3 regions of the Bradyrhizobium sp. UFLA05-125 genome follow, and region 2 is predicted to be linked to each of the others. Evidence: predicted binding sites of a transcription regulator. Region 2 holds the regulator's gene; each other region holds the start of a gene.
The links. The regulator LexA, encoded in region 2, represses DNA repair genes until DNA is damaged. The targets are predictions, from matches to a motif close to TGTTCNNNNTGTGTTCNG.

Region 1 (4,176 bases), on a different contig from region 2:
TGCCGATCAGCACCATGGCCGCCATCACCACATAGCCCCACATCCACGCGGACGGCTTCGGAATGCCGGTGCTTTCGAAGCCGGATACGATGAACAGCGCGCCCGCGGTCGAGACCAGCATGCCGATGCGGTAGGCTGCGACATAGGAAGCCATGCCGGCGGCCTGCTCGCTTTCGGGCAGGCTCTCAACGCGGAAGGCGTCGACCACGATGTCCTGCGTCGAGGAGGTCGTCGCCACCAGCAGCGCACCAAGTGCGACGAAGAACGGCGAGCGCGCAGGATCGGTCAGCGCCAGGAGCAGGATCGAGATGATCAGCAGGAGCTGCGAGAACAGCAGCCAGCCGCGGCGGCGCCCGAAGGCGCGGGTGAACAGCGGCACATGCAACGCATCAACCAGCGGCGCCCACAGGAACTTCAGCGTGTAAGGCGTGCCGACCAGCGCGAACAGCCCGATGGTGCCGAGATCAACGCCGGATTCCCGCATCCAAACCAGCAACGTCGAGCCCGACAGCGCCAGCGGCAGACCGGAGGAGAAGCCGAGAAACAGCACGATCAGCACCCGCGGCTGCAGATACACGGCAAGGCTCTCGCGCCAGGAGGCAGCGGGAGCGTCGGCGGTCGTGGGAGCGGTTCCGGAAGTCGCGTCGGGTGCGGTCATGGAGGGGTGTTAGCAGATTCTGGCGGCCACAAGTGAGGTGTCGTCGCCCGGCTTGACCGGGCGACCCAGTATTCCAGAGACCGGAGTTATGGGGGACCTGCAATCCCCGGGTAAAGATCGTTCCAATCGGGGATTGTCCTTCTCGATCAGCGCGATCTTCCACGCGCGCTTCCATTTCTTGAGGCGCTTCTCGCGCTTGATCGCATTCTCGGGATCATCGAACTGCTCGAAATAAACCAGCTTCACGATCGCGTATTCTTTCGTAAAGCTCTCGACCAGCTTCAGCTTGTGCTCGGCCACCCGGCGGATCAGATCATTTGTCACGCCAATGTACAGTGTACCGCCGATCTTGCTGGCGAGAATGTAGACGTAGTAACAGCGTGCACCCATCTGCCGCCTCTGGGATACTGGGTCGCCCGGTCAAGCCGGGCGACGACAGCGATATTGGGGCGACAGGTTGCTTCATCTTTGAAGATGGTCACTCCCCCGCTTGCAGCTTGCGCGGGAACAGTTCTGGCGTGCTGGCGACCAGGCGCGGGCCTTCCGGTGCGTCGGTTTTGCTGAAGTCGAGCTCCTCGATGCGGCCGGCGCGCTTCTCGATCTTGTCGGCGGAGATCAGTACCTGGCGCACGTCCTCGTTCACGTCGGCAAAATGCTTCTGCAGTTTCAGCACGCGATCGCGCAGGCGGCCGAGATCGTCGCCGAGCTTGATCACCTCGGTGCGGATCTGGTCGGCGGCGTCGCGCATGCGCGCGTCCTTCATGATCTGCTGCATGACCTGGATCGCGAGCATCAGCAGCGAGGGCGACACCAGCACGACGCGGGCGCGATAGGCCTTCTGGATCACGTCATCGAAGCCGTCGTGGATCTCGGCATAGACCGACTCCGACGGCACGAACATCAGCGCCATCTCCTGGGTCTCGCCGGCGACGAGATATTTTTCGGCGATGTCGCTGACATGCTTCATCACGTCGCCGCGCAGGCGCTGCGTGGCGACCCTGCGCTCCTCATCGGTGCGTGCGTCGTGCAGCGCCGTCATCGCCTCCAGCGGAAATTTGGCGTCGATGCAGAGCGGGCGCTGGTCGGGCAGGAACACCACGCAGTCCGGCCGTTTGCCGGTCGAGAGCGTGAACTGGAACTCGTAGGCGCCCTTCGGCAGACCGTCCTGGACGATCGCCTCCATCCGCGCCTGGCCGAACGCGCCGCGCGATTGCTTGTTGGCGAGGACGTCGCGCAGGGTGGTCACCTGCGTGGTCAGGTCGGTGAGGTTCTTGTGCGCGCTGTCGATGATGCCGAGCCGCTCGTGCAGTGCACGCAGGCTCTCCATGGTGTTGCGTGTCGTATGCTCCATGGACTGGCCGACGCGATGGGTGACCGAATCCAGCCGCTCGTTGACCGCGCGTGCCATCTCGGCCTGGCGGCCGGCGAGCGCCTGCGCCATGGCGTCGACGCGGCCCGACGCCTCGCTCTGGGCGCGCAGCATCTGGCTCAGGCGCTCCTCCAGTTCGTCGGCCCGGATGGTCTGGGCCATGGCGAGTTCCGCGCCACGCCGCGAGCCGCGCGCGATCACGATGGCAATCACCAGGAGCAGGATGAGGGCCAGCACACCGAAGCCGATCAGGGCGTCGACGGTGCGCACCGGCCAGTCGCCAGCGGTAAAAATGATCTCGTTCATGTCAACCCTTCTAGCCGATTCGCGAGCAGGCGCGAACGAAGAGGGAACATTTATGGTTAACCGGCAGTGAATTTTTATGGTTAACGAAAGCCTGGTTTTTATGGTTAGCGAACCGTTAACGGCGTTCCCGGCAACATTGACCGCATCCGGCGCGCGGCTTAAATCGCCGCCATGGCCTTAAGAGAAATCATCATCCTGCCCGACAAGCAGTTGCGTCTGGTCTCCAAGCCGATCGAGAAGGTCACGGCCGAGATCCGCAAGCTTGCCGACGACATGTTCGAGACCATGTACGATGCGCCCGGCATTGGCTTAGCGGCGATCCAGATCGCGCAACCCCTGCGTCTGATCACGATGGATCTCGCCAAGCGCGACGAGAACGGCGAGACCGCGCGAGAGCCGCGCGTCTTCATCAATCCGGAGATCGTCGCCTCGTCCGAGGAAGTGTCGGTCTACGAGGAGGGCTGTCTCTCGATCCCGGAATATTACGAGGAGGTCGAAAGGCCTGCGAAGGTGCGCGTGCGCTTCACCGATCTCGACGGCAAGTTGCACGAGGAGGATGCCGAAGGGCTCTACGCCACCTGTATCCAGCACGAGATCGATCATCTCAACGGCGTGCTGTTCGTCGACTACCTGTCGAAGCTCAAGCGCGACCGCGTGTTCAAGAAGTTCGAGAAAGCCGCCAAGCGCGCGGAGTGAGCGAACCATCCTCCGCCGTCATGCCCGGCCTTGTGCCGGGCATCCACGTTCTTCGCGCTACGAGCAAGAAGGGCGTGGATGGCCGGGACAAGCCCGGCCATGACGAGTACCTTGCTCGTTTTGAGGATTGTCTCGCCCTATGCCTCTCCGCCTCATCTTCATGGGCACGCCCGATTTCTCCGTGCCGACGCTGCTGGAGCTCGTCGCGCATGGCCATGAGATCGTGGCCGTCTACACCCGCGCGCCGAAGCCGGGCGGGCGGCGCGGGTTGCAGTTGCAGCCGACACCGGTTGAAGACGCTGCGCGAAAGCTCGGTATTCCCGCGTTGACGCCGAAGACCTTGAAGACGCCGGAAGCGCTCGACGAGTTCCGCGCGTTCGATGCCGATGCGGCTGTCGTCGTCGCCTACGGCATGATCCTGCCGCAGGCGATCCTCGATGCACCAAAGCTCGGCTGCTACAATCTGCACGCCTCACTGCTGCCGCGCTGGCGCGGTGCCGCGCCCATCAACCGGGCGATCATGGCCGGTGATGCCGAGAGCGGCGTCATGGTGATGAAGATGGACGTGGGGCTGGACACCGGCGACGTCGCGATGGCCGAGCGTCTTGCGATCTCGGACACCATGACCGCAGCCGATCTGCACGATCGCCTCGCCCGGCTCGGCGCCGACTTGATGGTCCGCGCGATGGCGGCGCTCGAACGCGGCGGACTTCAGCTCAAAAAGCAGAGCGAGGACGGCGTCACCTACGCCGCCAAGATCGACAAGGCCGAGGCACGGATCGACTGGACCAAGCCTGCGCGCGACGTGCTGCGCCACATCCACGGCCTGTCGCCGTTTCCCGGCGCCTGGGGCGAGCTCGCCGGGGTGAGTGAAAATGCGCGCGTAAAGATTTTGCGCTGTGAGCTTGCAAGAGGCTCGGGTGCGCCGGGCGACGTGCTCGACGACCAGCTCACCATCGCCTGTGGCGAGGGCGCCATCCGCATCATCGAGCTGCAGCGCGAGGGCAAGGCGCGGATGCAGGCCGCGGACTTCTTGCGCGGCGTACCGTTGAGGGCGGGAGCTCGATTTACGTAACACTGTCATACCCCGCGAAGGCGGGGTATCCAGTACGCCGCGGCTTCTCGGTTGAACGGAGATGCTGAGGCG
Region 2 (4,176 bases):
CGGGAACGGTCGGTGCGGGTCAGGCAGTACGGATCTTCACGGGCGGCGTAGTGCCCGATGGCGCGGACGCGGTGGTAATCCAGGAGGACACAGTCGCTGACGGCAGGCGCGTCACGGTCAAGGAGGCCGCGATCGTTGGAAGGCACATCCGTCCCGCCGGCGTCGATTTCCGCGAAGGCGACGTGCTCCTGCGAGAAGGAGCAAGGCTCACCGAACGCGACCTATCACTCGCCGCCGGCATGAACCATCCGCAGCTAGCCGTCCGTCGCCGGCCCAGGATCGCGATTCTCGCGACCGGCGACGAACTCGTGATGCCGGGCTCAACGCCGGGCGCGGGCCAGATCGTCTTTTCCAACGGCTATGCCCTGCACGCGCTGGCGCGGGCCGAGGGCGCCGAAACGGTCGATCTCGGCATTGCCGCCGATACCGTTGCGGCGACCAGCGCCGGCATCCGCCGCGCCCGCGAGAGCGGCGCCGACATCCTGATCACGACCGGCGGGGCCTCAGTCGGCGACCACGACCTGGTGAGGCCGGCGCTTCAGGCCGAAGGTTTCGAGATGGCGTTCTGGAAGATCGCGATGCGGCCGGGCAAGCCGATGATGCACGGCCGTCTCGGCGCGATGCGGGTGATCGGCCTGCCCGGCAATCCGGTCTCGTCCTATGTCTGCGGCTTCCTGTTCATGGTGCCGTTGATTCGCGCGCTTGCTGGCCGCTCTCGCGTTCATCACCGCCGCGAGCGCGCCGTGCTCGGGCGCGACGTCGGGCCCAACGACGTCCGTGAGGATTATCTGCGCGCCCGGCTCGAGGAGCGCGAGGACGGCACGCTCGTGGCCGTTCCCGTCAACCACCAGGACTCCTCACTGCTTGCGAATCTCGCTATGGCACAGGCACTTCTCGTGCGCGCGCCGTTCGCGCCGAAGGCTGAAGCAGGCACGCCTTGCGAGGTGTTGCGGCTGCCCTTGTGAGGGCGATCTGATTCACGTGTAGCGCGAACTTCGCTGCGTTCACCCAAAATTAAGTGGTTGCGGAACACATATCGAACATATAGTGTCCGTTCATGATTTGTTTCGAGCATCTAGCGGCTTCTGCTGAATCTGGCGTCTCGGAATCGAACGACATCAACCGGGGGATTTGGTCGAGATGTTAACGCGCAAACAATACGAGCTTCTGCGGTTCATCAGTGAGCGCCTCAAGGAAAGCGGCGTGCCGCCCTCCTTCGATGAGATGAAGGACGCGCTCGATCTTCGCTCGAAGTCGGGCATCCACCGGCTGATCACTGCGCTGGAAGAGCGCGGCTTCATCCGTCGCCTGCCCAACCGCGCGCGCGCCATTGAGGTCATCAAGCTGCCCGAGCTTCAGGCCGCGGGCGCCGGCCGCCGCGGCTTCACGCCGAGCGTCATCGAAGGCAATCTCGGCAAGGTGCGGGGCGTAAGCGCTCCCGTCGACGACGGCGATCGCCCCGTCGCCGTGCCCGTGATGGGACGGATCGCAGCCGGCACGCCGATCGAGGCATTGCAGACCCGCAGCCACACCATCAGCGTGCCTCCGGACATGCTCGGCTCGGGCGAGCACTACGCGCTCGAAGTGCGCGGCGATTCGATGGTCGACGCCGGCATCCTGGATGGCGACATGGCGCTGATCCAGCGCAACGAGACCGCCGACACCGGCGACATCGTGGTGGCGCTGATCGACGATGAGGAAGCGACGCTCAAGCGCTTCCGCCGTCGCGGCGCGTCAATCGCGTTGGAGCCCGCCAACACCGCCTATGAGGTGCGCATCCTGCCGCCGAACCGGGTGAAGATTCAGGGCAAGCTGATCGGGCTGTACCGGAAGTACTGATTGCCCGCCAGATTGCCGGTTATTGCGCAACGATGCGGGCGGACGGATTGTCCGCTCCGGCAAAATGGTGTTTTCGCTTCCATTGTGATTATCCCCACACCTGCGCGAAGCTAATCCTCGAGCATGGCAGGCGCGAATGCGCTGTGCACGATGCAGAGGACAAAACCCATGCGGCAGATGATTTTGAGCGCAATCTCGGCAGCCTTGATCGCGGAATCGGCATCCGCGAGCGATGCAGCGCAACACCAGCATGGCGCCCGCAAGGCAGAGCACGCGGCAACCAGCGCGCCATTCCGCAAGTCCAACAATGCGATCGCACCTGCGGCGCAGGTGAGATGGCCCTATTCGGGGTACTCCGCTCCTGCCGGCCGCTGATGGAAGCTCGCGTAAGTGAATGGCGTGAACCAAGATAGACTGGCGGCGCGAGGCTTTGTTCCTGGTGTGCCGGGAAAGATAATGTGATCGGGCGACGCGCAGACGGGCCGCAGATTTGCCCACAAAAGCGATACACTCCAAGGCTTCCAACTCTGATAGAGGCCTGCGCCTCCGGGGGGGCGCGGACCTGCTATCTCGCATGAGGAGCACTCCGATGTGTGACTACAGCCTACATGCCGTTGCGACCCGCCCCGCTCAAGTCGGCGAGACGATCGTCACGACAACCTTCCGCGGCACCTCGACGCGTGGATTTGCGTCGGAGCGTGATCTCTCGGTTGCCGTCTGCCTCCTGCCCGGCACCGAGCTCGCCTTCGCCGACAACGTCCGCTACGACAATCGCTGGATCTGGACGCGCACCGTCAATTCCCGCGTCGGCAAGTTCGGTAAGGTCGATCCGCACATTCCCGATCGTCATCATGATGCGATCGAATTCCCCGACGGCAACTACGTACTGGTGACGCAGCTCGTCGAGGGACAGCGTGCCACGGTTCTGCAATTGCCGGTAACGCAGCCGCTCGGCGAGAAGACTGAGCAGCCCGCCGTCGAGCAGCACACCACCACGACGCCTACGACACGCCTGCCGATCGGCTGACGCGTCTTTCAATTCTCGGCCTGCAGGTCGGCCTCCGACGGCGTAGCATCCTTGCTGCGTGGAGTAGCCGGCCGCGGTGCGAGGCTGAGCTCGAAATCACTATCGCCGGCCCCGGCCGGCGACCAGGGGCGGTTTGCGCCCCTTATTTTTACCGTTCGCAGCGTGAAACCGTCGCCCTCGCGCGATAGCGCGAGCGCTCCTTGCGTCTTCAGACGCTCGCGATCCACGACCATCGCCGTGCAATCGGTTGCTGCCGGCTTCGCCGTCACCACCAGCGCGGCGCGGCTGCAATCATCCGCCAGCGCATCGACACGCAGCGAGAGCGCGACCAGGCGACCATCGGCGAGCGGTGTCACGCAGCCGGCCTCGTCGCATGAGACGCCGTCGGCGAGCGACGGATCCGTCGCACTGCGCGGATCGGCATCGGCCGCAAGCCACTCCTTGAGGAGAAAATTGTCCTTGCCGGTTCGGATCAGGTGCAGTTGGCCGTCCCTGCCGCGCACCGCGACGCTGTGGCCGTCGCCTGCGATCAGGATGTCGGGCTGGCGCATATGCAGCGCCCAGCCGATCGCGAGCGCCAACACGACGACACCCGTCCAGCGCAGCGGCGTCCGCAACAGGCCCATCACGACGAGGCCGATGCTGGCGGCAATCAGCGGACCGGCGCCGAAGGCGGTGATGCGTCCGACCGCGCCCGGCAACGCCGCGACCCAGCGCGTCACGACGACCATCCAGTCGATGCCGATCCCCATCAACCACCAGAACACGCCGTCGAGCCCGAACGGCGCTGCGATCAGCCCCAAAAGTCCGGCGGGCATCACCAGCGCCGAGACCACCGGCATCGCCGCGAGATTGGCGAGCACGCCGTAGGGCGTGACGCGGTGGAAATGGAAGGCGGCATAGGGGGTCGTTGCGAGCCCCGCGATCAGCGAGGCCATCAGCAGCATGACGAGTTCGCGGCCCCCCCAGAGCGCGATGCGCGCGGTGGCGGAGTCGTCGGGCGAGGCCAACAGCTTCGGCATGCCGATCTGCACCAGCGCGACAAGACCAAGCGTTGCCGCGAACGACATCTGGAAGCTCGGGTGCACCAGGGCCTCCGGCGCAACAGCGAGCACGATCATCGCGGCAACCGCCAGCGTGCGGAAGGTGATGGCGCGGCGATCGACTATCACCGCGATCAGCACTACCGCTGTCATGAAGAAAGAGCGCTGTGTTGCGACCTCGGCGCCGGACAGCAGCAGGTAAAACGCAGCGGCCACAAGTGCTGCCGCCGCGGACCATTTCTTGATCGGATGGCCCGCCGCAAATCC
Region 3 (4,176 bases), on a different contig from region 2:
CCCGCGTGAGCTGCTTGCCGTCCTGCCGCCACCATTCCATCGCGATGCGCTCGGGCCCTTCCACCCGCACCACCGCATGCAGCGCGCGCCGCCAGGTAAATTGATGGGGCGGCCCGTCCGGCACGGTCGCGAACGGCACCTTGATCGGTTCCGGCTTATCGAACAGCCGCAAGGGACGCAGCGGCGGCTCGCTTGCGACACGTGCGGGCCATTCAGCCTGCGCGGCAGCAGCGAGATGATGCTGCGCGGGCGCGGCCAGCACGGCGCATTCCGGGATATGCGTATCCTGCGGCAGGTGCACGACGATGCGCTTGCCGCCGATCCTCGCGGCGATGCGGTCGATCAGCGCGCCGAGCTCGTCATTATCATGGACGTGCGCATCGAGATCGCGCTGCTCCTGCACCACGATCTCGGTGCGGCTCGCCGAGAGACGGACCATGTCGAAGCCGAAACCGGGATCGAGTGGATCGGCGAGCGCATCCAGCCGCTCGCGAAAGAGACGATCGACGACTGCGCTTCGCGTCACCGGACGTCCCGTTTCGACCATGATCGCGCGCACTGCGCCGTCGGTGCGGAAGAAGGAAGCCTCCAGCCGCCGCGCGCCCTTGCCTTGCTTCTCCATTGAGGTAACAAGCGTATCCGCAAGCCGCGACAGCGTCATCGCGATCATGGTGTCGGTCGCGATCGGATCGGCGAAGCGTTTTTCCACGATGTAGTCAGGCAGCGGTTTTCGCGGGCTGATCGGCGCATCGCCCTGCCCCAACGCATGCGCAAGCAGCGTCGAGAAGCGCGCACCGAAGCGCGCAGTGATCTCGTGGGGGCTGCGCGAAGCAACATCGCCGATGGTTTTCAGGCCGGCGCGACGCAGACCCGTGGTGATGGCGTCATCCGCACCGAGCGCCGGGACCGGGAAGCGGTTGATCGCTTCCGCTTCCGCGCCATCGGCAACGATGGTGCCAGGTGCCTGCCGCGTCAGCGTACGCGCGCAGACCGAGGTCGAGGCGATCGCCGCGCTGACCGCAAAACCCTGCCGCACCAGCGCACGGACGAGCGTCTGCAACAGATTGGCCTCGCCGCCGAACAGATGCGCGCAGCCTGTGATGTCGAGGAAGAGGCCATGTGGGGGATCGAGCGCCACCAGCGGCGTGAAGCGGTCGCACCAGTCGGCGATGTCCTCGAGCGTCTTGGCATCCGCCACGAGATCGGCGTCGAACACCTTTAATTCCGGACAGATCGCGCGGGCATTCGCCAGCGGCTGGCCGATATGCAGGCCGAGGCGCCCGGCCGCTTCATCGAGCGCGTAGATCGAAAGCGCGTTGTTTTCCTTGGCGACGACGATACTCGGCTCGTCTTTACCCAGCGCGACGTTGCTCACCGAAAGCACCCGCTTGATGCGATCGATGGGCAGGCGCGGCAGCCACAGGCTGAGGATACGCCGACGATTCACTGAACAGGCACTCATCACATTTCCATTCCATGATCCACCGGCCGACCGGGCCATGACGATTGCGAACGAGCTCGGCATCGAAGCAAGGCGCGCCCCAGGCGCTCCACACAGGTCCAGGCGGCGAATGCGCCGCCCGCAACATCCATCTGGTTTCCGCGGTCGACGGCAGAGGGTTTGCAGCCATCCGCAGCAGCAGCCCGGTCACGCCGAAAGCCTGGGCTGCAAGCGTCAGCTTGCGGCTTGCCACGAGATCGAACTGTTTCGTCTCGCCCCAGAGCTCGAGCACGACGGCGCCCAGCGCGTCGCAGGCAAGCGCATCGGCTGACGTCCGCAACGCGCTCTCGACATCGGCAGCGCGCACCATCACCACACGGCGCGGATCGAGACCGAACTCGGCAAGCCCGCTCATCGACAGCGCACCAGCCTCGACCTCCGAAAAATCCTGCTGCACCCACAGCAGCGGCCGGCGCGCGGTCACGCGGCCGGCGAGACCAGTGACAAAGCCCGTCGCGGCCGTGCCCTGGCGTCCCTCGCAAAACACTTCGTGGATCGCGGCGCGTGCCAGCCCACCCTGCAAAGCCTGATCCGCCTGGGGGTGGCCAAGCGCCACGCGATCGCGATGATGCGCAACCTCCGACGTCTCGATGCGCTCGATCTGGCCGCGCAAGACCGCAAGCGCGCTTCTACGTGCGCCGCTCATTGCTCGCCGCTCCTTCTCGTGATGGTCGCCAGGATCGTCAGAAAGACAAACGATCGGCTGGCTCATTTGTTCATGATATGTTCTAATATAAAGCTAACAGCGCCGTCGGAGTCAATCGAATTGGCGCGCCCGCGGATTCATGAGCGGAATCAAGAGGATTCAAGTGCCATGTACCTCACTACCCTCAATCATGAGACTGATTTCGACGGCTGGCGCAAAGCCGCACGTGCGCTGGCACTCCACCATGTGCCGCCGGCGGACGTTGCATGGGCCGTGCAAGGCCGAACGACAGACCAGATGCCGCCCGGCCTGTCCGAGGCGCCGAGCCTTCCACCGATCGAAATCGACAGCACCTTCAGCGTGCCGGCCAATTTCATCGAGCTTGCGCGCGTCGCGATCCTCAATCGCGACGGCGAACGCTTTGCGCTGCTCTATCGTTTGCTGTGGCGATTGAAGGCCGATCACGACCTATTGGCAATGATGACCGATCCCGATGTGGCGCTCGCCATGGCGATGGCAAATAGCGTGCATCGCGACGTGCAGCGGATGCGCGATGTCATCCGTTTCCGCGAGATCGGACGCGAGCAGAAGGCGCACTATGCCGCCTGGTTCGTGCCGGAGCATCACATCGTCGAATTCGCCGCATCTTTCTTCGCGCGTCGTTATGCCGACATGCCCTGGTCGATCCTCACACCCGACATCTGCGCTCATTGGGACGGCCACGTCATCTCGTTCACGCCGGGGATCAGCAAGACGGAGATGCCTGCACCAAACCGATTGGAGGAAACCTGGCGCCGCCACTTCCACCTGGACCGGCCGATCGCACCGGAAGCGCCCAAACAGCGCGGCAGGAACCTCCCGGAAGCCTCGATACTTGAACCGCTGCTCACCGATGCCGAACGCTGGACCGGCGGACGGATCATCTCGCGCCCGGAGGCAGCCATGCCACGCAAACCCGCAGCCGATGATCTGGAAACGCTGCGCGAGGAAGCCGCCCATTGCCGCGCCTGCCCTCTCTACAAGGATGCAACCCAGACCGTATTCGGTGAAGGCCCGAAATCTGCAACCATCATGCTGGTCGGCGAGCAGCCCGGCGACAAGGAAGACATCGCTGGTCATCCCTTCGTGGGACCAGCCGGGCAGATGCTCGACCGCGCGCTGGAAGAGGCCGGCGTCGACCGCAGGAAGGTCTATGTCACCAACGCCGTGAAACACTTCAAATTCGTGCCGCGCGGAAAAATCCGCCTGCACCAGAAGCCGAACACACCGGAGATCCGAGCCTGCCGGCAATGGTACGAGCGGGAGCTGGCGGCCCTCCGGCCCAGCCTCGTCGTGGCGATGGGGGCGACCGCCGCGCAATGCGTGTTCGGCAAGATCACCCCGATCGGCAAGAACCGTGGCCGACTGATCGATCTGCCGGACGGTTGCAAGGCGCTGGTGACCGTGCATCCGTCCTATCTGCTGCGGCTGCCGGACCCCAAGGCAAAAGAGCTGGAATATCAGCGCTTTGTGGATGATCTGAAGATCGCAGCCGGATTCCGGGAAAAATCAGCACGGGCAGCGTGATATAAGACACGCTGCGCCGCAGCAGATACCGGTGGAGAACTGCCGCCATTTCAACTGCCTGTCATATGCCGCGCGCAAAATCAGAGCACAGGGACAGGAGAGTTTTTTATGAGTGATCTTGCTTTACCCGGCTCTATCGAGCCTGCGTTGCGGAAGGGGCCCGACCTCGACCGCGGTTTTCATCCGATGACCGGCATTATCTACATGGGGATCATCGCGGCCGCGCTGCTCTTCGTCGCCTACAGCATCTGGGTCGACGTCGATGCGACCGGCACGCAGGTCAAGAGCATTGCGCCCTTCCTCATGCTCTTCGTCGCGCTGCTGATCGCGCTCGGCTTCGAGTTCGTGAACGGCTTTCACGACACCGCCAATGCGGTCGCAACCGTCATCTACACCCGCTCGCTGCCCGCACACATCGCCGTGGTGTGGTCCGGCATGTTCAACCTGTTCGGCGTCCTGCTCT

Region 1: SO156_RS30075 (DNA recombination protein RmuC) is a predicted target of LexA. The motif match lies at 2,365-2,382, and genes of this name have one in related genera.
Region 3: SO156_RS35105 (ImuA family protein) is a predicted target of LexA. The motif match lies at 2,215-2,232, and genes of this name have one in related genera.

Annotation. Positions count from the first base shown of each region.
Region 1 is NZ_JBANBJ010000044.1:38,599-42,774, reverse strand. Features, by position in the region: gene SO156_RS30085 (AmpG family muropeptide MFS transporter) at 1-658, opposite strand, end outside; partial or broken gene SO156_RS30080 (GIY-YIG nuclease family protein) at 745-1,048, opposite strand; gene SO156_RS30075 (DNA recombination protein RmuC) at 1,137-2,333, opposite strand; gene def (peptide deformylase) at 2,505-3,029, shown strand; gene fmt (methionyl-tRNA formyltransferase) at 3,169-4,104, shown strand.
Region 2 is NZ_JBANBJ010000013.1:136,975-141,150, forward strand. Features, by position in the region: gene SO156_RS15380 (molybdopterin molybdotransferase MoeA) at 1-965, shown strand, start outside; gene lexA (transcriptional repressor LexA) at 1,141-1,839, shown strand; gene SO156_RS15390 (hypothetical protein) at 2,008-2,214, shown strand; gene SO156_RS15395 (hypothetical protein) at 2,429-2,866, shown strand; gene SO156_RS15400 (ComEC/Rec2 family competence protein) at 2,875-4,176, opposite strand, start outside.
Region 3 is NZ_JBANBJ010000063.1:15,999-20,174, reverse strand. Features, by position in the region: gene SO156_RS35110 (Y-family DNA polymerase) at 1-1,462, opposite strand, end outside; gene SO156_RS35105 (ImuA family protein) at 1,353-2,147, opposite strand; gene SO156_RS35100 (UdgX family uracil-DNA binding protein) at 2,316-3,713, shown strand; gene SO156_RS35095 (inorganic phosphate transporter) at 3,822-4,176, shown strand, end outside.